DNA from 2 places in the Paenibacillus tundrae genome. Region 1 is predicted to be linked to the other one. Evidence: a T-box and tRNA genes for the amino acid it is inferred to sense, from the RefSeq annotation. Region 1 holds a T-box; the other holds one or more tRNA genes.
The links. A T-box is a leader RNA that pairs with one kind of tRNA and senses whether it is charged. The one in region 1 lies ahead of V6W81_RS22875 (valine--tRNA ligase), so its partner is inferred to be a tRNA-Val.
Positions count from the first base shown of each region.

Region 1 (10,827 bases):
GATATTCTTAACCTTTCAGTTCCTTGATCCGAGCAATGACTTTATCCCGTTTATCGGAGTAATCCGCTTGTTTGGCACGCTCTTCTTCGATAACCTTGGCCGGAGCCTTAGCAACAAAGCCTTCGTTTGCCAGCTTTTTCTCTACGCGGAGTACTTCGCCTTCAAGGTTCTGTAACTCTTTCTCCAGGCGAGCCACTTCCTGCTCAATATCAATAAGTCCTGCCAGCGGCAAATACAGCTCAGCACCTGTAATGACAGCAGTCATTGCTTTATCCGGTGAATTGAGATCAAGCCCGCTGTCGAACTCGGACGTATTACAGAATCGTTGGATGTAATGGCTATTGCGCTCAATGATGCTATACGCCTCTGGGCTGTTCGCTTTCACCATCAACTCAATCTTCTTACTCATTGGCACGTTCACTTCAGCGCGAATGTTACGAACGGCACGAATTGTGTCCATCAACAGATTCATCTCTGCAACAGCTTCTGGGTTTTCCAAAGCTGGATCATATACCGGCCAAGAAGCCAGTGTGATGGTCTCGCCTTCATGCGGTAGATGCTGCCAAATTTCCTCGGAGATGTATGGCATAAACGGATGAATCAAGCGCATGGTCTGATCGAGCACATAAGCCAGTACGGACTGTGTCTTTTTCTTCGCCACAGGATCTTCGCCGTAGAATGACAGTTTGGCAAACTCAATATACCAGTCACAGAGATCATCCCAGATGAAGTTATACAGCAAACGGCCTGTTTCCCCAAATTCGTATGCTTCGATTAGACGCGTAATATCTCGGGAAGTTTCGTTCAGACGGTGCAAAATCCAATAGTCTGCTGTTCCAAGCTCTCCAGAGATGTCGCGATCTTCAAACGTAAAGCCTTCCAGATTCATCAGAGCGAAACGAGAAGCGTTCCAGATTTTGTTCGCAAAGTTACGCGCCTGCTCTACACGTTCCCAGCGGAAACGCAGATCCTGACCCGGTGTGCTGCTCGTTGAGATCATATAACGCATCGCATCCGCGCCATATTTCTCGATAACATCAAGTGGATCTACACCGTTGCCCAGTGATTTGGACATTTTGCGTCCATCTGCATCACGAACAAGACCGTGCATCAGAACATCCTTAAACGGAATTTCATCCGTGAATTCCAATGCTGTAAAGATCATACGTGATACCCAGAAGTAGATAATGTCATAACCCGTTACAAGTACACTTGTTGGGTAATAACGTTGCAGATCTTCTGTGTCTTCCGGCCATCCAAGTGTAGAGAACGGCCATAGAGCAGAACTGAACCATGTATCGAGTACATCCTCATCTTGTCTAAGTTTACGTCCAGCGTTTTCAGGCAAGGTTGTTGGATCTTCTGCAGATACGATGATTTCACCTGTCTCTTCGTCATACCATGCAGGGATACGATGTCCCCACCACAACTGACGGGAAATACACCAATCGCGAACATTTTCGATCCAGTTGAGATATGTTTTCTCAAAGCGGTCTGGGACGAAGTTTACGCCATCTCCACCTTTTTGCTTCTGAATGGCTCTTTCTGCAAGAGGTTTCATCTCTACGAACCATTGCGTGGACAAATATGGCTCAACTACAGCTCCAGTCCGTTCGCTATGTCCAACTTGGTGTGTATGATCCTCGATGTTAATCAGTACACCGAGTTCCTTCAGATCCGCTACAATCTGCTTACGGCAGTCGCTGCGATCCAGTCCTTGATATTTGCCAGCCTCTTCATTCATCGTACCGGTCTCATCCATTACCGTGATCTGCGGCAGATTATGACGCTGACCTACTTCAAAGTCATTCGGATCATGGGCAGGCGTAATTTTAACCGCACCACTCCCGAACTCTTTATCCACATAATCATCGGCAACAATCGGAATCTCGCGTCCGATAATAGGCAATACGAGCATTTTGCCAATCATATCTGCATAACGCTCATCCTTTGGATGGACAGCAACCGCTGTATCGCCAAGCATCGTTTCAGGACGTGTTGTAGCTACGGTAACGTAACCACTTCCGTCTTTGAGTGGATAACGCAGATGATACAAGTGACCCTGTACTTCTTTGTATTCAACTTCAATATCGGACAACGCTGTCCGGTTTACTGGATCCCAGTTGATAATACGTTTGCCTCTGTAAATGAGACCTTTCTCGTACAATTGAACAAAGACTTTGCGTACAGCTTGAGACAACCCTTCATCCAGCGTAAAACGCTCACGGGAATAATCGAGAGAAAGCCCCATTTTACCCCATTGCTGACGAATGGTTGTTGCATACTGATCTTTCCAGTCCCATACTTTATCCAAAAACTTCTCGCGTCCAAGGTCATAACGAGTTAGACCTTCTTCACGTAGCTTCTGCTCAACTTTGGTTTGTGTAGCAATACCTGCGTGGTCTGAACCCGGCAACCATAGCGCATCATACCCTTGCATCCGTTTGGTACGGATCAGAATATCCTGTAATGTAAAGTCAAGTGCGTGCCCAATGTGCAGCATTCCTGTTACGTTAGGTGGCGGGATTACAATTGTGAAAGGCTCAGCGTCCTTACGTTGTCCTGCCTTGAAATATCCACGCTCCGTCCAAAAGGAGTACCATTTCTGCTCGGCAGCTTTTGGATCGTAGGTTGTTGGCATTTCAGGTGTAGCTGAATTTTTTTGTTCAGACATGTGTCATTCCTCCGTTACTTAATCATCATCGCCAAAAAACAAAAAAACCTTTCATCCATCAAAGGACGAAAGGTTAGCTTTCGCGGTACCACCTTTGTTTCACGCAGACCAAAAAATACAGATCTCCCTTACGGGTACACGTGACACTTCAAGCAGATAACGGCTGCTACCGGCCTATCCTACCTCACAATGAAATCATCCATCAGATCATTCCGTGAATTCAAATAGGCAACTCCCGGGCGACTTCGAACAGTTGGTTCCTGCGGAATTTCTCAGCGATACAATCCCACTCTCTGAAAGGTCATCCTGTCTACTACTCCCGATCCAAGTTATTCTTCAAAAAACCTAAACACATCATACCCTGACCATGCGCGATAGTCAACCTGGTAACAGCGGAATAAGGCAACCCCATGCATACTTAGTCAATAAACTTAGCCACTAGGACGTCGTCAATGAAGCCCGCTTAAGAATACAAACGAGTATAACATTTCGCTTTTTCAAAAGAAGTCGCAAAAAACCCGCCATCCCTAGAGATAACGGGTGAAGTTCATACTTTAATTTCGGTTACGGTATATATAAGATCTGCCCTTCTTCAACAACCTGCTCGGATAAACGATTATAGAGCTGAAGCTCCCGGGTGCTTAACTGGTACCGATCTGCAATCGTATCCAGCGTCTCTTCTCGCTGAACAATGCATAATTTCACTTTACGGAAAGGGGTCTGTTCCACAATTGTACCAAGGAATAGATTCTTCCACTGCCCGTCATCAGACGAATAAGCCTCTACCGGCGCTGCATCTGTGGCCACGTCATCTTCACGATCTGCATCTGCCTCGCGTACGGCCCTGCCAGAGGATAACAAGGAGGAGATGCCCACTCCATTTTCCTCTCTTAGAGAGGATTCCTTTTTGCTACCAAAAGCCACTTTGAGCTCCGGCTTGTCTTCCGTCTCAGCTACAGGTTCAGGGATAAGCGCACTTTGTTGAGCAATTACTTCTGCATCCGAAGCCTCCTGTAAAGGCCGGTCTGCTCCTTCCGTTTCTAAATCAGAAGGGGCAAACACTTCCTGCCAGTTCTCCTGAGCTTCGGCAACTGGAGGATCCTCCTGTTCAGGAACCGATCGAGCAGATTCAAAATGCCACACATTAGGCGTCTCTTCTTGGGCTGTTGGCTGGTCTAATCCAGCATTCGTATGTAAGGTCTCCACAGAAGGCTCGGACCAAACAGACGATGGTTCTTCAGCCAGCGGCACTAAGGGCTCTGATTCAGGATAAGAGGCTAGGCGATCCGCAGTTTCAGCCAAAAAGGAAGATACAGATGATGGCGTGTCAGCGACCTCATTCTGAGCGGGTTCCTCTCCTTGGAAAATGAAAGAGGTATACGCCTCGTCCACAGCGTTAGGTCTGTACGCTTCGTCCTCGGCTTCCGGTTGCTCTGCATAGGTAGGTTCTGCGAAAGACTGGGATAATAGCTCTGGTTGCTCCGCATCTTCGCTGCGAATAGGCTCATCCGCTGCTTGCTGTGAACCATCCTCGAACTGACCATCCAATGCTGCATTTGCTGACTCGATAAGTCCTTCCTCTTCACTTCGCTGCAGCAAGTATTCTTGTGCAAAGGTGTTCAGGTTATTTTCCTGCTCTAATTCTGAATCTGTGGAACGCTGACCCTGCTGCTGATCTGGCGAATGTACGACCGTAAACTCATCGGCTGTCCATACTTGGGGTTCTTCGACTGGGAAACCTTCAATACCTCGAAGGGATAGAACTCCTGTAATATTCAGACTGCGATTCGATAACAAGTCGACATCAAAATTTTCGATTTCAATAGAAATGTCCTCAATGGATCTTACCCGATTCAAGGGTACCGTGATTTCAACAGGAATAAAATGCTTAAGCTCCTCTGAAGCTGTATCCTCGCCGCGGTACGTGCCTGTGAGTAGAAGATGACCTCTCAGTGTAGCATGATCATCTTGACCGATGACTTGAATGCGTGGGTATAACTCAATTTCCTCCAACTCTTCAATTGCAGGGACTCCCTCAGACAAATGAACGCGCTCATAAATATCGAACCGTAAACCATAAGGTTGATTCAACAAAGGTGGCGTCCTCCTTTCGGCATATGTTCACCATGATCCTTCTCATGGGACTGATCCATGGTCTAAATCCTTCGTTACCCAATCTATATGCCATGGATGAGATGAGCATGCCACCTTTGTTCAAACCTTCTGTATTTATTACCGATTAGAGGTTGTTCAAAAAGGGATGCCTGACGGCATCTCAGCATCGAAGATGGAATTCAGCCGAAATAAGTGGAGGCTTACGAAGCTTGTTTCCGTAGGAAACAATTTAGTTGCTCACGTAGCTCAATCTACGCTCCGCTACTCCATTTCTAACATCATTTCATCTTCTCGGTACTGAAAACCGACCTTTTGAACACGCATTATTTGCTTACACGATCGACCAGTTGTTTAAAATCATCGGGCCAAGGATCAGCGACCTCAATTACCGCTCCAGTCAGAGGGTGCTTGAACACTAATAGCTCTCCATGGAGAGCTTGACGTCCAATGCGATCCGGTGCACCCCCATACAATTCGTCTCCAATTAGAGCATGTCCCGCATAACCCATATGAACCCGAATCTGATGTGTGCGCCCAGTATCTAGCGTCAGTCGAACTAAAGTCGCTCTCGGAAAGACTTCTACAAGCTGAATATGAGTGATCGCCTCCTGTCCATTCGGAGAGACACGTCTACGTTGCTTATGATGTCTGTCCTTGCCAATGGGCGCATTAATCAGCTGTAACGTCTGGGGTACCTGTCCCCCAGCAATCGCCACGTAATGGCGTCCAATCTCTTTATTGCGCATCGCTTCATCCAGTTTGGCGAGGGCAAAAGCATTTTTGGCATATAACACAGGGCCCGTTGTATCTTCATCTAATCGGTGCACATGACGTACACTAGTCTGAATGCCGTTCATCTCATAATACGAAGCAACCGCATGATCCAGTGTAACTGCAGTGTCTGCTCGGCTCCCATCCGGGTGCAGCTTCATTCCGGCAGGTTTGTGTACAACCAAACAGAAGTCATCCTCATATAACACATCAATCTCCGCCCAGCGTGGTTCAACATCAATGGGGCGAGATGCAAAAAGGGCCAGCCGAAGCCGGTCCCCTGCAAGTTGTATGCCCTGATTCGCTTGTAACTGACGAAGCATTTTCTCAGGGAGCTGTAGTTCAGATTGCAGCCATTGCTCTACGGCCATCTGCTTGTCCGAACTACCCGTCACCACTTTACCCGGCATCAGTTCAAGCCAATCCCCGCGGCGTTTCCAGCTTTTGATGCTCATAAGGATAAGAGTGCTTTACGGTTAGCTTCGATCGTATCGTCGATGTCTTGCTCTGTATGCACACCAGAGACGAACATTCCTTCATACTGAGATGGAGCTACACTCACACCCTGATCAACCATTGCGGCAAAGTAACGACGGAACTGATCCAGATTGCTTTCTTTAGCGATATCATAATTGGTTACTGGTACACTACTGAAGAATGGGCATACCATCGAACCAACCCGGTTAATCGTTACTGCCACACCTGCTTCTGCTGCATTCTTCTCGAATCCAGCCTGCAAACGAGCGGATAGCAGTTCCAAACGATCATAGACTTCCGGTGTGAGCAGCTTGAGAGTCGTATATCCTGCCGCCATTGCGAGCGGATTACCGCTAAGTGTACCTGCTTGATAGATCGGTCCTGATGGTGCCATTTGCTCCATTAGATCACGTCGGCCGCCATATGCACCTACAGGTAGTCCCCCACCAATGACTTTACCAAGACATGTTAGATCTGGTGTCACACCATAACGCCCCTGTGCACAATTCAGACCCACACGGAATCCCGTCATAACTTCATCAAAAATAAGCAAGCTGCCATACTGCGTTGTTAAGCTGCGTAGTCCTTCAAGAAAACCTGGAGCCGGAGGAACAACGCCCATATTACCTGCAACTGGCTCCACGATTACAGCTGCCAGCTCTTCACCGAAGCGTTCAAAAGCAAGACTCACCGATTCCAGATCATTGTAAGGAACTGTAATCGTATTTGTTGCCACACCTTCAGGTACACCCGGACTGTCTGGAAGACCCAGTGTTGCAACACCCGAGCCTGCTTTGATGAGCAAGCTGTCTGCATGTCCATGGTAAGAGCCTTCAAATTTCAAAATTTTGCTACGTCCCGTTACACCACGAGCTAATCGAATGGCACTCATCGTTGCTTCCGTACCCGAATTTACCATCCGCACAATATCAATCGATGGTACGCGTTCACATACGAGCTTAGCCATCTCTGTCTCAAGCAACGTTGGTGCACCAAAACTTGTTCCTTTTAGCGCTGTTTCTCGGAGAGCCTCTACAACGTCAGGATGTGCATGTCCCATAATTAGTGGGCCCCAAGAACCTACATAATCAATAAACACATTGCCATCAATATCGTAAATCTTAGAACCTTCGCCGCGTTCTGCATAAATAGGTGTAAGTCCTACCGATTTGAATGCTCGAACCGGACTATTCACCCCTCCCGGTATGTACTGCTTCGCTTCTTCAAATGCGCTGCGTGAGCGCTCATCATTTCGACGATGTCCTTGTTGTTGTGCAGTCATGAATATCCTCCTTAATGATAAGACCTCCATCCGTTCCGTTCTCTTTCCTATAAATATCAGATCACAGATTAGATAGAGGTCTTCCATCCTATAATTTATAAATTAGATACATCTTCGTTTCATATCCTGTATATCCTGTATTCAAAAGAACGTCATGATTTCTCTGCCAGCCAGCGAGAAGCATCTTTTCCGTAGTAGGTAATAATCATATCTGCTCCTGCACGCTTCATACTAAGCAGGATCTCCATCGCAACCTTTTTCTCATCAATCCACCCTTGGATAGCTGCTGCTTTCACCATAGCGTACTCCCCACTTACGTTATAAGCTACAAGAGGCAGATCGAACTGATCTCTAATCGTACGCAAGACGTCCAAATAAGAAAGTGATGGTTTCACCATAAGCATGTCCGCACCCTCAAACACATCCGTTTCAGCTTCACGCAGAGCCTCACGCGCATTGGCCGGATCCATCTGATATGATTTACGATCCCCAAACTGCGGTGTAGAGTCAGCTGCTTCGCGGAAAGGGCCATAGAATGCCGAAGCGTATTTTACAGAGTAGGACATGATGGGGATATGGCTAAAGCCATTCTCATCGAGTCCAGCTCGAATGGCTTGTACAAATCCATCCATCATGTTGGAGGGAGCAATAATGTCTGCTCCTGCTTTAGCCTGGGATACTGCTGTCTTCACCAATAGCTCCAATGACTCATCATTTAGAACATCACCACAAGTATGACCATCCACCTCAAAAGTGTGCACCATACCGCAATGTCCGTGATCTGTGAATTCACACAGGCAGGTATCTGCGATAACGAGCAGCTCTGGATACCAGGATTTGATCAATCTCGTAGCTTCCTGCACAATACCATCTTCGGCAAAACCAGACGAACCAACACTATCTTTCGTCTCTGGAATACCAAACAACAGCACAGCTGGAATACCGAGCTCTGCAATTTCGGTCACTTCTTCTTGAAGACGATCTAACGAGAAGCGGAATACACCTGGCATTGATTTTATTTCAGATTTCACATTCTCTCCATACGTCACATAGATCGGCTGAATAAAATCATCCACACTCAGCTGATTCTCTCTGACCATGTTACGGATCCCTACAGATTGACGCAAACGACGATGTCGTACAATTGGAAAACTCATTTGTTGAAACCTCCTTCAAAAGTTAAATCGAGCAAAAAGGGAAGCGCGCTGGTTCTTAACGAATTCAGCACGCTTCAGTCATCCAAATTTATGCAAACGTTACGTGAAATCGCACTGTATATTCACTTGCGATTCTGAAGTATGAATCAGAGTGAGGAAGATTCGACCGTCGTCGGTGTCCGCTTCCAATCACACAATACGGAGATCATACTCTCGATTGTTGCCTCTTCCGCCATCAAGGTGACTTTCAACCCAGCAGCCTCTGCCGTCTTCGCCGTGACCGGCCCGATGCAAGCAATCTCCACATTTTTCAATAAAGGCAGTGGATCTTGGATCCCCATGCGCTTTAGAATATTCATAAAGTTCGTAACCGTTGATGAGCTTGTGAATGTTACGGCGTGAATACCGCCCTCTTCTAACAGCTTCAGTAGCTCATCGTCATCCTCGCCAGCAAGGATTGTATCGTAGATAATCGCTTCCGTGACGTGAAGCCCTCGCTCCTTCAGCTGCTCTGGCAACCAAGAGCGCGCAAGGTCACCATGAGGAAGCAACACACGCTGCCCCTCTTTCAGCTCGCTTTCAAATGCTTCAAGCATACCTTCCGCTTGGAAAGGACCTTTGATCATTTCGGCTACAATGCCATGTTTGCGCAGAGCTTCTGCGGTAGAAGGACCTACGGCTGCAATTCGGGCACGATGGATGGAGCGAATATCTTTGCCTTCTTGCTCCAAATGACGGAAGAAAAACTCAACGCCATTCACACTCGTGAAAAATACCCAATCAAATGTATTTAACGCATCAAAGGCTTGTTTGACACTTTGCTTGGAGGACTCGCTTGTTGGCATAATCGTCTCAATGACTGGGAATTCGTAAGGTTCGCCGCCAAGCTCCTCAATCCGATCTACTAATTCGCTGGCCTGACTACGAGCCCTCGTCACCAAGATACGTTTACCAAACAACGGAAGCGCCTCTGCCCACTTCAATTGTTCCCGTTGGTTCACCACGTCACCAACCACAATGACAGCAGGAGGCTGAAAATTGGCTGCCAGCACTTTGGCTTCTATATTTTCAAGTGTACCCGTAATTGTATCCTGCTCCGCTCTTGTTCCCCAGCGGACTAATGCTACTGGCGTCTGAGCTGGTCGGCCATGACGAATCAACTGCTCACTAATATAACCAATTTTGGCGACACCCATCATAAATACAAGTGTACCCGTAGCATTCGTTACTTTATCCCAATGGATGCTGCGATCCAGCTTGTCCGGGCTCTCATGTCCTGTAATAATAGAAATTGACGAAGCATAGTCACGGTGGGTCACTGGAATTCCGGCATAAGCAGGCACACTTATCGCTGCTGTCACACCTGGTACGATCTCAAAAGGAATACCGTTCTTACGTAACAAATCCGCCTCTTCGCCAACGCGTCCAAATATGGTTGGATCCCCACCCTTGAGTCTGACAACTACTTTTCCTTCTAGAGCTAGATCCACCAACAACTGATTGATCTCTTCCTGTTTCATTGTATGTCGGTCAGGTCGCTTGCCCACATAGATCTTAACAGCCCCTGGCTTCATTTGCTTCAACAGCCTTGGACTAGCCAAGCGATCATATACCACCGCGTCTGCCTTGCCGATTGACTCCCATCCCTTTACGGTAATCAGCTTAGCATCTCCCGGGCCTGCTCCTACCAAAAAGACCTTTCCCACCATGTCTTCATCCCCTAACTTCTGCCAGTATCTGCTCTGCTCCCCGTTCAATTAGCCTCCACGCGACTTCTTCTCCTAGACGAACCGGATCTTTACCGGTCAGAGCTTCTTTAAGGATCAGTCCGCCATCAGGCGTACCGACCATACCTGTTAATTGTAACTTGTTTTGTCCATTCGGGGAATCCGTATCTTCCTGCGGCACCCATACGGCATGCGCTCCAATCGGAACCTGACAACCGCCATTCAAGACGCTTAGGAAACGACGCTCCGCCAGAACAGGCCCCGCCGTTTCTGGATCATTATACAGTTGTAATAAATGCAACAGCTCTGCATCATCTTCACGGCATTCGATGCCAAGTGCACCTTGACCTACAGCAGGTAGACAAGCCGTCTCGGACAGATACTCTGTAATGCGATCCTCCCAGCCCATACGATATAGCCCAGCAGCAGCCAATATAATAGCATCCAAACCTTCCGTCTCCAGTTTACGTAGACGAGAATCGATGTTACCGCGCAAGGACTCCAGTTGAAGGTCGGGACGATAAGCTTTCAACTGGCTGGAACGACGCAAGCTGCTTGTTCCGACTCTAGCCCCCTCTGGCAATTGATCCAGTGTGAGACCTCCATTCGAGATCAAGGCATCGC
Region 1 covers NZ_CP145605.1:5,083,236-5,094,062, forward strand. Annotated here, with positions in the region: gene V6W81_RS22875 (valine--tRNA ligase) at 8-2,674, opposite strand; T-box leader at 2,733-3,010, opposite strand; gene V6W81_RS22880 (LysM peptidoglycan-binding domain-containing protein) at 3,239-4,768, opposite strand; gene V6W81_RS22885 (RluA family pseudouridine synthase) at 5,113-6,015, opposite strand; gene hemL (glutamate-1-semialdehyde 2,1-aminomutase) at 6,012-7,319, opposite strand; gene hemB (porphobilinogen synthase) at 7,472-8,476, opposite strand; gene cobA (uroporphyrinogen-III C-methyltransferase) at 8,623-10,185, opposite strand; gene hemC (hydroxymethylbilane synthase) at 10,190-10,827, opposite strand, start outside.

Region 2 (10,827 bases), 650 kb from region 1:
AGAAGCCCTCAATTCCATGCAAAGAGCAGGAACTGAGGGCTTTACCTTATCTATATTCGTTAGTGGTGATCAAACTTTATCACACAATAACCAGTTTAATCTGTAATATTGCCGGCCATTTTGAGGCGACGTGCGATTTCTTTGAAGTCCTCGTGTGAAATGCCAGGAGCAAACTCTTCCTCGACCGGAGGAGCTTCAGGTATAGGAACACCTTCTGGTGCACCTTGAATGACCTCTAAAGGCAGCCCATCTTCAGGATGAGTTCCTTTCTAGATCTGATTGATTGCATTGAAATCATTATCACTCCACGTATATAGCTTGGTGTGTACGCCTTTGTCTTCATATTTGCGAGTTTCATTAAAGGCTTTATTGTTCAAGGAAGGAATCGGCACCAGCTTTGTTACGTTGACGCCGGTTGCGATCTCCAATGCTTTGGCATAAGCCACAACATGAACGCCGCCACGAACGAGCAGGAAACCAACAACTTCTCGTGCTGCAGGATGATCGGTCATTTCATACACTTTCATCTTATGGGTACGTGCACCACATTCAAGGAAAAAATTGTGTAGCAAATCCTCGACGAGATTGCCGCTATTGAAGACGTTAGCACCTGTCCATGGATTCCCCATTGAATCAAAAGGCATAGCTCCTTGTGCCCCTGCCAAGTAGTGATACGAGAGGCGAGCATCCTTCACGGAACCTAGCGGGGTGTTATCAGGCTCTTTGTACTCTGTTGAGCCTCTAAGACATTTGTTAATGCCGTGTGACACGAGCTCAACATGGCCTAGCTCTTCCGCAGTAATACTCATCACAAGGTCATAGAACGGCTTTAACTTCTCTTTGGAGCGGAAATTAAAGGACTGATAGAGGTAGTTGTTCAATGTTGACATTTCTCCGAATTTGCCACCCAACAATTCTTGTATTGCTGCGGCTGCATTCGGATCCGGCTTCTCGACATCAGGAATTTCAATTGCAATTTCATCCATGCGTTTGAACATTCAAATGTAACCTCCTCTAGAATAAGTGCTAGATCAGTGAAGTCGTTCTGTCACTTGCCTATTACACTGGATTGGAGGTGTTCAAACAGTTTTATACATAAATGGTTCTTTTGTGGGATGAGCTTCGATTCCTCAACAACTAGGTATGAGTTCATCGTAAGTATGATTCTGTGGGTGAGGCATCCAATCATCATAACTGTAAGCTCTTGGTGTAATTGGAGCCCTAGCGGGGCAGGCTAATGGGAAACAATCTCAAGGAGTGAGTAAAATGAAAATGCTCATTGTAACTCTCATGTCCGTGATTCTCAGTTTTACGGGAGTTTCTGCAACAGGCAATGGAGCGACGATACCAGATTATGCGAAGTGGGGAATCATTGCGGTTAAGGAAACCCAGACTAAGTATAATGTTGATATTGTCGATTATAAACATATTGGTCGTACCTCTCTTACAGCTAATCAGTCTAGGGAGCAATTCAAGTTATGGGTACGAGCCAAAGACGGTAGAGAATTTGCGGTGTATGTCAATGTTGATTTCAATCCTTCAACTCAGCAATTAAAAAACGTTCAATTTACAGAATCAGATCGACACTGAGTGCAAAGCTTGTTATAGCGGATAGTGCTCGCTCCATAGAAACCAGGCAGCCCTGAACAGAGGGATGTCTGGTTTTATTTTTACCAAATCCTTTTTTTAGTTGTTGAATAAAGAACTTATGTTCGCATATAATGAATAACAAACATATGTTCTTATTTAGGAGGGGTCGTTAATGTTAGGTAAATACATCGGTCAGATGGTTGAGCTTGTATACATGGATCGTGCAGGGCACATTACACAGCGTCAGATTCGAATTAACAGTGTACGAGGTGGATTGATTAAAGCATCCGCAGGAAAAGATGGAGCTCCCCGAACATTTCTTGAACAGGGAATCCTAGCCTGGCGGCCAGTACTTCAGAAGGAAGGGAAGCTGGACTATGCTAAATGATTTTGATCGTAAAGTCTTACGAATTATTGTAAATTACGCAGGACAACGCCGTCGTATGCCTCGTATGGATGAGTTGGAGACCAAGACAGGCAGAAGTAAAGCGCTCATCCAAGAGTCCTTGCAGGAGCTTGAGCGCAGACAATATATTTACTGGGAGAACAAGTCAACACTTGAAGGTATTCAAATATTGCAGGCATGGGAGCAGGTGACTACACCGATTCAAAAGCCCAAACCCAAAGTGGATGCCCTGAAATATTTTACGGAATATTAAACCGGCAAAATAAGCGTAATCAAAAACGCCAACCCGTTAACACGGATTAGCGTTTTATATATCAGTTCGATGCTCTCAATTTAGAAGCTTGGCAGTTGATCGAGATTATTCGTTGGATCGCCATCGGCATCACCACGGATATACATCTCCCCATCCTTGCCCTTAAATACATTGACACCAGCAATCGCGCCAGCCTGTACTTCTGTCAGTGCCTGTTGATAATCTAACACCCGACCTGTTGAAGTTTGAAAGGCAGTCAGATCACCATCTCCATTCTTCTGCACGGCGGTGAAGCTCTCACGAGTTGTCTGATCCATGTTGTCACACTCTCCTTATCTGAACAAGTAGGATTCTGGTTTCAACCTTATCCTGTCCGGAATAGTAGAAAGTATGCATTGGAGAAGAGAAGTATAAGCCGTAAGTGTTAATTATAGTGCTTTTCTCATCCGAACATGCAGAATACCTGCATCATAAAAAGGTTCATCCGAAATCACTTCGTATCCTAATTTCTCGTAGAATTTCTGAGCCTGACATTGTGCATCCAGTACAGAATACGTTAGGCCTAACTCTCGTGCCCGCTCTTCCATCGCTAACAAAAGCACGCGTCCATAACCAAATGAACGGTGGGATTGAAGTACAGCGATACGCTGCATTTTGGCGGTATCCTTGCTGTAATAGAGAAGACGTCCTGTTGCTACCGCTTGTCCATCCGCATACAATAACACATGGTGTGCATCGGGACTAATAACATCATATTGATCAATCTCCAGATCGGCGGGTACCTGTTGTTCGATTACAAAAACCTGATTGCGTATCTCCAGAGCTTCTTGGAGCTGTTCCTCTGTTGTTACATAACTAATTTCCGCTGCCAATTCCATTCCTTCTTTCTGCTCTTGCGCGACGTGTAAGAATGCATTATACAAAAAAATGCAATTCCTGTATAGTTAAAGTGGAACATAATGGAAAGGGGTGTTGATGATGGGTATGGCAGGGGTTATGACCATAACACTCTTGTTATCTGCCGGTATGTTTGCTTTATTATATTATGTCACCAAGAAGGCGTATTCTAAGAAGTGGGATGAAGATGAGTAACTGTGAGCTATACGATTAAAGTATAACTTAAGGTAGAACCTCACTATTTCCCTGTGGAGAATATACGTCCTTAATAATTGATTTGGAATATACATCAAGCCAGACCGGGAGTGCTTCAGCCCCACTTGGGCTCTGTAACTGTTGAAATTGTACAGTATGCTCATCCCGTTCCAAGCTGCAGCCAGAAGAGACAATAATGATTAGGGAGACACTGAGCAGAGCCACTAGTTTGGCAGTCACATAACGTACTTTGCGCAATTGTATGTGTTTCATAGAGAATCACCTCATTATTTAATTGGGAATCATTCCTTTATTGTTCTCCAATATGGTAGTAATCTAACCACAAAACAATTGACAATGTACGCGGTTACTTGATATGATACTGTTACTTGATTTACATATATGTACATGATCAGTTAGCTCAGCTGGAGTAATGAGTTAATGCCATATTGAAATATTTTTTATCAGTGGATATAATACAATTATTGAAGGGCGATAGCTCAGCGGGAGAGCATTATCTTGACAGGGTAAGGGTCGTGGGTTCGATCCCCACTCGTCCTATAAATTGAAAATTAATTGACAGCCTATTGTGGCTGTTTTTTTGATTTAATCTCATGGTGAAATAACCCTAATAACCCTGTCCAATCAAAGGGAAAAAATACAATACTCGCAATTTAATTGGATGAAATCAAGCCTCGGCAACGCTCCGATCAACGAATTACGTGATTTCACTAAAGATCAAAAAAGCCCTTGGCTATCCAGGCTATTAAGGGCTTTTTGATCGTTTAACTATTAAAAGGTTTGAGGAAATTTTCGATTCCCTATTTAGGAAAAGTTATCGGGCTTTAATTACACGACATTGTTCTAATCCATTTAACCTCACAATTTAGTTCGTAGTCGGCTGCAAGCTCTTAACCCAATCACGATCTTTCCAAATCTCAGGATTATCAATAATCTGGCCTTCCCCGCGGATCATAGAATCATAGCTATCTTTCCCGCTAGTATACCAATCCACGATAACTAAATTTCCACGTGAGTTCTGAATGAGAAATTCAGTAGGCTCAGCATAACTTCCCACATCCTTAATTACCTCTGCGTCTATTTTAAGATAGAAGAAGTCACCTTCATCATGAAACTCTGCTTTCTCAACACCTGCTTTAAGACCTGTTACTGTATTATCCGTAAGGTCATTTTGGAGAAATATTTCATGCTGGGAATCGATTTTCGCTTGCATATATTGTTTTAAATTATCGTTGTCAAAATAAGTGTTCACATCAAATTCCGAGTCATTCCAAGTGGCTTTGTAATACGCTGTGAGGGCAGATACACACAAGGCATAAGCTGATTCAAAATCTCTTACAGACAGACTACCCTGATCCAATGCTACGAACTCGGATGGTGTATTCGAGGTGTTCTCGGTGATCGTAGTCGTTAGATTCTCTGGCTGTATAACTTCTTGCTGAACATCTGTAACAGAGCGGACTAACTCTTCGTTATCCTCATTAACATTCGTACATGCACCAGAATCATATCAGCAATTCCTCGTATCGTTAAAGCTCAATTCTATTTTTAAACGAAACAACTCCTTTTCTTAAACCAAAATTAAAGAAACCACAAATTCAACATAAGGTTCTTCTTCTAAACTTAAATCAACATTCAACATAACGTAGAGGAGAGAACATATGAAACATTCCAGTCCATTCAAGTCCAAGTTTGTCAAAACAGGGATTACGGCTGCACTTGCCCTCATGTTTGCAGCTTATCCACTTGTGAATACGGATTATGCTATTGCACAATCGGTAACTGCAACGAATCCAACCACAGGGTTAATGCAAATCCAAAACAATGTTAAGCAGCAGGCATCAATTCAATACCACATTCAAGCCAAACTGAACGAGAAGGACATGACCTTGGAGGGGAGTGAGCAAATTACGTATCTAAACACAAGTAAGGATACATTGGAGCAATTAGTTCTTCATACATATGCGGATGCGAATCGCTCAGCATCCACGCAGGCAGACACGTTTGCACAGTCTAATGAGCAGATCAGCCAGAATAATCCGGATAAAACACCACAGGATTTTCTCGGGGGAATCGACATCAAGCATGTGACAATGACGGGAGGTCAAGCTCTGGATTATAAAAATGAAAATCAAGCGTTAACTGTGCAATTGCCAAGTCCGCTTCAACCAGGCGCATCCGTATCCCTACAAATTGATTTTCACTTGAAGATACCGTATGGATTGCAACGGATATCGTATTACAAGGACATGATCAATGGAGCACATTGGTTCCCTGTCATGTCTGTCTACGATGAAGGTAAACAAGTATGGAATACAACGCCATATAGCCGCTCTTTCGAGAGCGATTATTATACCTCATCCGATTTTGACGTGCAACTGAGCGTACCGGAGGATTATGAGGTCGCGATGCCTGGTGTCATGACAACAAGGGAGGATGCAGAGCAAGGCCGAAAAATCATATCCGCTCAGGCGAACAATACGCGAGAATTCGTTTTGTTTGCCAGCCCGAATTACACAGTGGCTAGCATTACCCGCAATGGTCTGACGGTTGAATATTATTATTTGGACAACGAGCCAGGTAAGAAAGAAATTGCTGAACAATATATTAATCAGGCGTTCAAAGCCATGGAGTTCTTCGGTAAGAAGTATGGACAGTATCCTTATCCAGAGTTCCGAATTGTTGAATCGTATGTGGAGAATGTAGCTGTGGAGTATTCAAGACTAATTCAGATGGGACAGTTGTCAACGGACTCTTTGCCAGAGAAAGACACCACGTTCATACACGAAATCGCGCATCAGTGGTTTCATGCCTTAATTGGTAATGATTCAGAGAACGAATCGTTCTTAGATGAGGCATTTGCTGACTTTTCCATGGTATATTTTCAAGAGAAGCAGGGAGATAAGCTCAATGGCTTTAACGCCTTACGTTTCGATAATGAACCCGTAGATTTAGCGGTTGCTTCAACGAATGAAGAGGCAGGAGACCTGGCAGGACTGTTGTACTATCAAAAAGGACGACAAGCCATCTACCAGCTATACCGCTCTGTTGGCGAAGAGAAATTTGATGCTTTTATGCAAGCCTATTTCAAGCGGTATGTCTACCAGAATGCGACGGTTGATGGACTACTTCAGACCATCGAAGATGTGTTAGGACATGAACAGCGCAAGGAGATGGAGACCGCCTTATTACAGCCTAATTTTGTGTTGAAGCCTGAATTCCAGCTATCGCTTGAAGAGAGAACCGCCTATTTTCATGACGTTTTTCAATTGCAATATCAAGCATCCTTAAATCTGGTTCCCGATCTACCTGTAGAAGTGATGAATCGCCTGATGGCCAAGGTTCTTCAGGATGAGCCACTAACGATTGTCCTCAGTGATCAGCTAAGTAAACAAGCGGATAAGCAGCAAGAGGCGATAATGAGTCAATTAACGGCTTTTTTCAATACAAGTGGTGTAAAATATGAAGTGGTCAAGGATCGCGGAGAATTGAAGCAAAAGATGAAGAGTGAGATATCAACGAGCAACGTGATTGTCTTTGGTAACGCGAAGAACAATGGATTCGTGCAAGCATTGAAGCCCAGTATTATGGATCGAGCGAAGCAGATTGGTTTTGCTTGGAAATATATGATGGAACAGCCTCATGCCTCAGGAGCATATATCATTAAACATCCGTATAACCAGAATCGGTTGATGCTGCATTATTTCTGGAATGAGGATCATCAGAGCGAAAAGGCCGCCCAAGCTTATGTATTACAAATGCAGAACACCATTGGATTTACTAACGACTACTATCAGTACTATGTGCTGAATGAGCAGGGTCAAGAGATAGATGTTGAAAAAATAGAAAATCCCATTGCTCACTACTTCTCCGAGGAATAATCCTGAAATTTCTGATAAATCACCTAAGATTGGCACCAAACTGGGCGAACCCCCATATGATGCACTACATCAGTAAGCACTTGGGGAAATGGGGAATCCAGGATGGCAAAAGCAAAAGGCAAAAAGACGGCTGCATTAAAGAGTGACAAAGTGCGTGTATCCATGAAATTGGTTACATCGGATGTATGTGAGCGCTGTAAAACGCCCTGTACCCGGGGCATGAACTATGCAGCCAGAATGCGGGTGGATGGAGCAATCGGTAAAGGTGTACCTTGCATCTTGACCCGTCATACGTCATCTTGATCCCAATAGATGGAAATAACAAGCGATATGCAACAGCTGCATATAATAGCGCATTCATAAGAAACCTATTATAGAAGCATTTCCTTTTAGGAAGTGCTTCTTTTTGGACGTTCCAAGGCGTGGAAAAAATTCTGGATAAAAAATGAAAAATGATGAAAAACAGCGCAACTTTGTGGCTGAATCTAGAGTATAAATGTACAACACCTAGCAGCGGGGAGGGAATATGACGGGATGAAATGGAAGAGAGTTTTGCTGTGTGTCACGGTTTTTTCCTTGCTCGGCGGATCTTTATTATTTGCGGATTCAGTGAACGAGAAAATTCGAGTTCTAATTAATGGCAAGGAAGCGGCTGATGGCGGTTATTTAATTGATGGAACGACATATGTACCTGTTAGAGAAGCTGGCGGTATCGCCAGATGGGATAGTAACAACAAGAGAGTCACGGTGATCAAGCCGAATGTACATATTTTTCTGTTCAAAGGAGACACTGTGTTTGGTAACGTCAACGTAGGCAAACTGAAATTCAACGTGTTTTCTCAAGTGGACAGTCTAACAGCAGATGTGGCTGCCGTTAAAGTAACCATTACGAATCCAAGTGGTCAAGTGAAAGATATTCAGTCACAGGAGCTTACAACGCAGAAAGACAACTTCTGGTTCCGCACCTATGATTTTACGTATGATTTCAATCGTGCTGGTAAATACCAAGTCGGATTTCATATTAAAGAAAATGCAAACAGTAACTACGTTCTGGTAGCTGAGAAAATCATTACCGCTCTGAACGATTGAACCCAAAATAACCTAGCTGGGTAAATTGACCTGGATTCATGAACATGTTACGATATGCAGGGTTACACTATTACTATTTACAAAGCGAGGTATTTCAATGAGCGATCACACACATGAACACGGCGCTGACTGCGGATGCGGTCACGACCATGACCACGACCACGAGCATGAAGAAGTTCTTCTGACACTCACAGACGAGAACGGAAACGACGTGGAGATGGTTTTGGTGGAGACGTTTGACGTGGAGAACCATGTTTATGCGCTCCTGCTGGAACGTAATAATCCTGAAGCTGACGGCATCATTCTGCGTATGGAAGAAGAAGACGAAGAAATGGTGCTCTACAATATTGAAGACGAAGCCGAGTGGGGCCGTGTTGAAGCGGCGTACAACGAACTCGTTGCAAGCCAAGAATAGTCATTCTTTCGGAATAACAACAAGACTCCTTGAGACCAAGGGGTCTTTTGTTTTTTGTTCTTTTGCACAAAAAAAGAACCAGGCGGGAAAGCCTGGCTCTTGGTCTAATGCATTTATATATGACTGCAGCAAGATCTTCTAGAAAATCGCATCTGCTTCCACGATTACTTTTACATTCGTTACGCTTCGGTCTTCAGGGCCTTTAACGGGCAATCCAACTTCAACATGGTCGATAATGTAGTCAATATTCTCTTGAGTAATGACCTCACCTGGAAGTAGAATTGGAATGCCTGGCGGGTATACATAGATGAACTCCGAAATAATACGTCCTGCGGATTCTCTGAAAGGAATGACTTCCGTATCTCCGTAGAAGGCATCACGCGGCGTGAGCATCAATTGCGGAATATCGGGAACCTTAACGACGAGCTCGTGAGCTGGGTTAACCTGATAATACGTTCTGGACAGATCCTGCAAGGCATTCAGTAAGATTCCTACAGAGTCGTCTGTATCACCTGGCGTCACAAGGCACAAAATATTGTACATATCACTGAGTTCGACTTCAATGTTGTAGTGTTCACGTAGCCAATTTTCCGTTTCATAGCCTGTGATACCCAAGTGGCGAACATGAATCGTTACTTTGGTTGGGTCATAATTAAACGTCGCTTCCGTCCCGAGCAGTTCCTTGCCGAAGCAATACAATCCATCAATATCGTTGATGGTTCGTCTCGCGAATTCTGCCAAGTCGATCGCTTTCTGTGCAATCTCATGACCGTGCAGAGCCAGATTGCGTCTCGATGTATCCAGTGAGGCAAGCAAAATGTATGAGGTTGATGTCGATGTCAGCAGGCTCAGGATCGTCTGTACACGCTGGGGATTCACGAATCCATTCTTCGTATTCAGATTGAGTATAGAACTCTGTGTCATGGAGCCACCGAGCTTATGGACACTAGTTGCAGCCATGTCGGCTCCTGCTGCCATAGCAGACAGAGGAAGATCTTCATGGAAATGAATGAGTACGCCGTGTGCCTCGTCCACAAGGACAGGAACCTGGTAGCTGTGAGCCAGCTCAACAATTGCTTTCAGATCCGTACATACGCCGTAGTAAGTTGGATTAATGACAAGTAACGCCTTAGCATCCGGATGACGCTCAAGAGCGCGACGTATAGATTGAATGGTTACTCCGTGATCGATACCAAGATTGACATCTTGTGCAGGAGAAACGAAGACAGGTTTAGCACCTGAGAAAATGATGGCAGACAGTACCGATTTGTGCACATTACGGGGCACAATAATTTTGTCGCCAGGTCCGCAGACCGATAGAATCATCGTCATAATCGCACTGCTGGTACCTTGTACACTAAAATAAGTATAATCTGCTCCGAAGGCATCGGCAGCCAGCATCTGAGCTTCCTGAATGACACCTGTCGGCTGATGCAGGTCATCCAGTGGTGCGATGTTGATCAAATCTATGGAGAAGGCATTATCGCCAATAAATTCACGGAATTCGGTATCCGCTCCCAATCCTTTTTTATGTCCCGGAATATGAAACTGTACCGGATTGAGTGCCGCATGATTTTTTAAAGCGGTAAACAGCGGCGTACGGTGGTGATTCATCAGTGCTGTCACAACCCTTCCTAATAAAATTGGTAAACAAAGATGAGTATAGCAAATTAAGAACCGAATGCAAGCGGTATGAGCGACAAATTTTTGAATTGCCGAGATTTGGTCACTTTCCCCGCGGTTACACTAAGGTTAGGGGAAGGGCAATGGAGCGTCGAAAGGAGAAAAAAAGAATGCAAACCAACACGAAACCTGCCAAAATTTTGCGGTCACCTTTTTTTATCGCAATGTGGCTGACGCTTTTCTTAGTCGAAATTATAAAAGGTGCTTTACTGGTCGCAGTATTACCTGTGTATATGGACAACATTTTGGGGTTGTCAGCAGGTGTGATTGGTGTAGCATTTGCCCTTCAATATTTGGGTGATAATCTATTCCGTGCGCCCTCGGGCTGGGCAGCCGAACGAATAGGGTTTCGTGCAACGATGGTGACGGCTTTAATCTGTACGTTGATTGCGGTCAT
Region 2 covers NZ_CP145605.1:4,429,235-4,440,061, reverse strand. Annotated here, with positions in the region: partial or broken gene V6W81_RS19920 (manganese catalase family protein) at 96-998, opposite strand; gene V6W81_RS19915 (DUF3889 domain-containing protein) at 1,267-1,590, shown strand; gene V6W81_RS19910 (hypothetical protein) at 1,763-1,978, shown strand; gene V6W81_RS19905 (hypothetical protein) at 1,968-2,249, shown strand; gene V6W81_RS19900 (DUF3892 domain-containing protein) at 2,330-2,566, opposite strand; gene V6W81_RS19895 (GNAT family N-acetyltransferase) at 2,678-3,121, opposite strand; gene V6W81_RS19890 (hypothetical protein) at 3,369-3,614, opposite strand; tRNA gene V6W81_RS19885 (tRNA-Val) at 3,831-3,902, shown strand; gene V6W81_RS19880 (hypothetical protein) at 4,228-4,722, opposite strand; gene V6W81_RS19875 (M1 family metallopeptidase) at 5,024-7,243, shown strand; gene V6W81_RS19870 (hypothetical protein) at 7,346-7,546, shown strand; gene V6W81_RS19865 (copper amine oxidase) at 7,778-8,332, shown strand; gene V6W81_RS19860 (DUF1292 domain-containing protein) at 8,430-8,747, shown strand; gene V6W81_RS19855 (aminotransferase class I/II-fold pyridoxal phosphate-dependent enzyme) at 8,886-10,361, opposite strand; gene V6W81_RS19850 (MFS transporter) at 10,541-10,827, shown strand, end outside.
Region 2: it has a tRNA-Val gene. The T-box ahead of V6W81_RS22875 (valine--tRNA ligase) is inferred to sense a tRNA for this amino acid. The anticodon was not compared.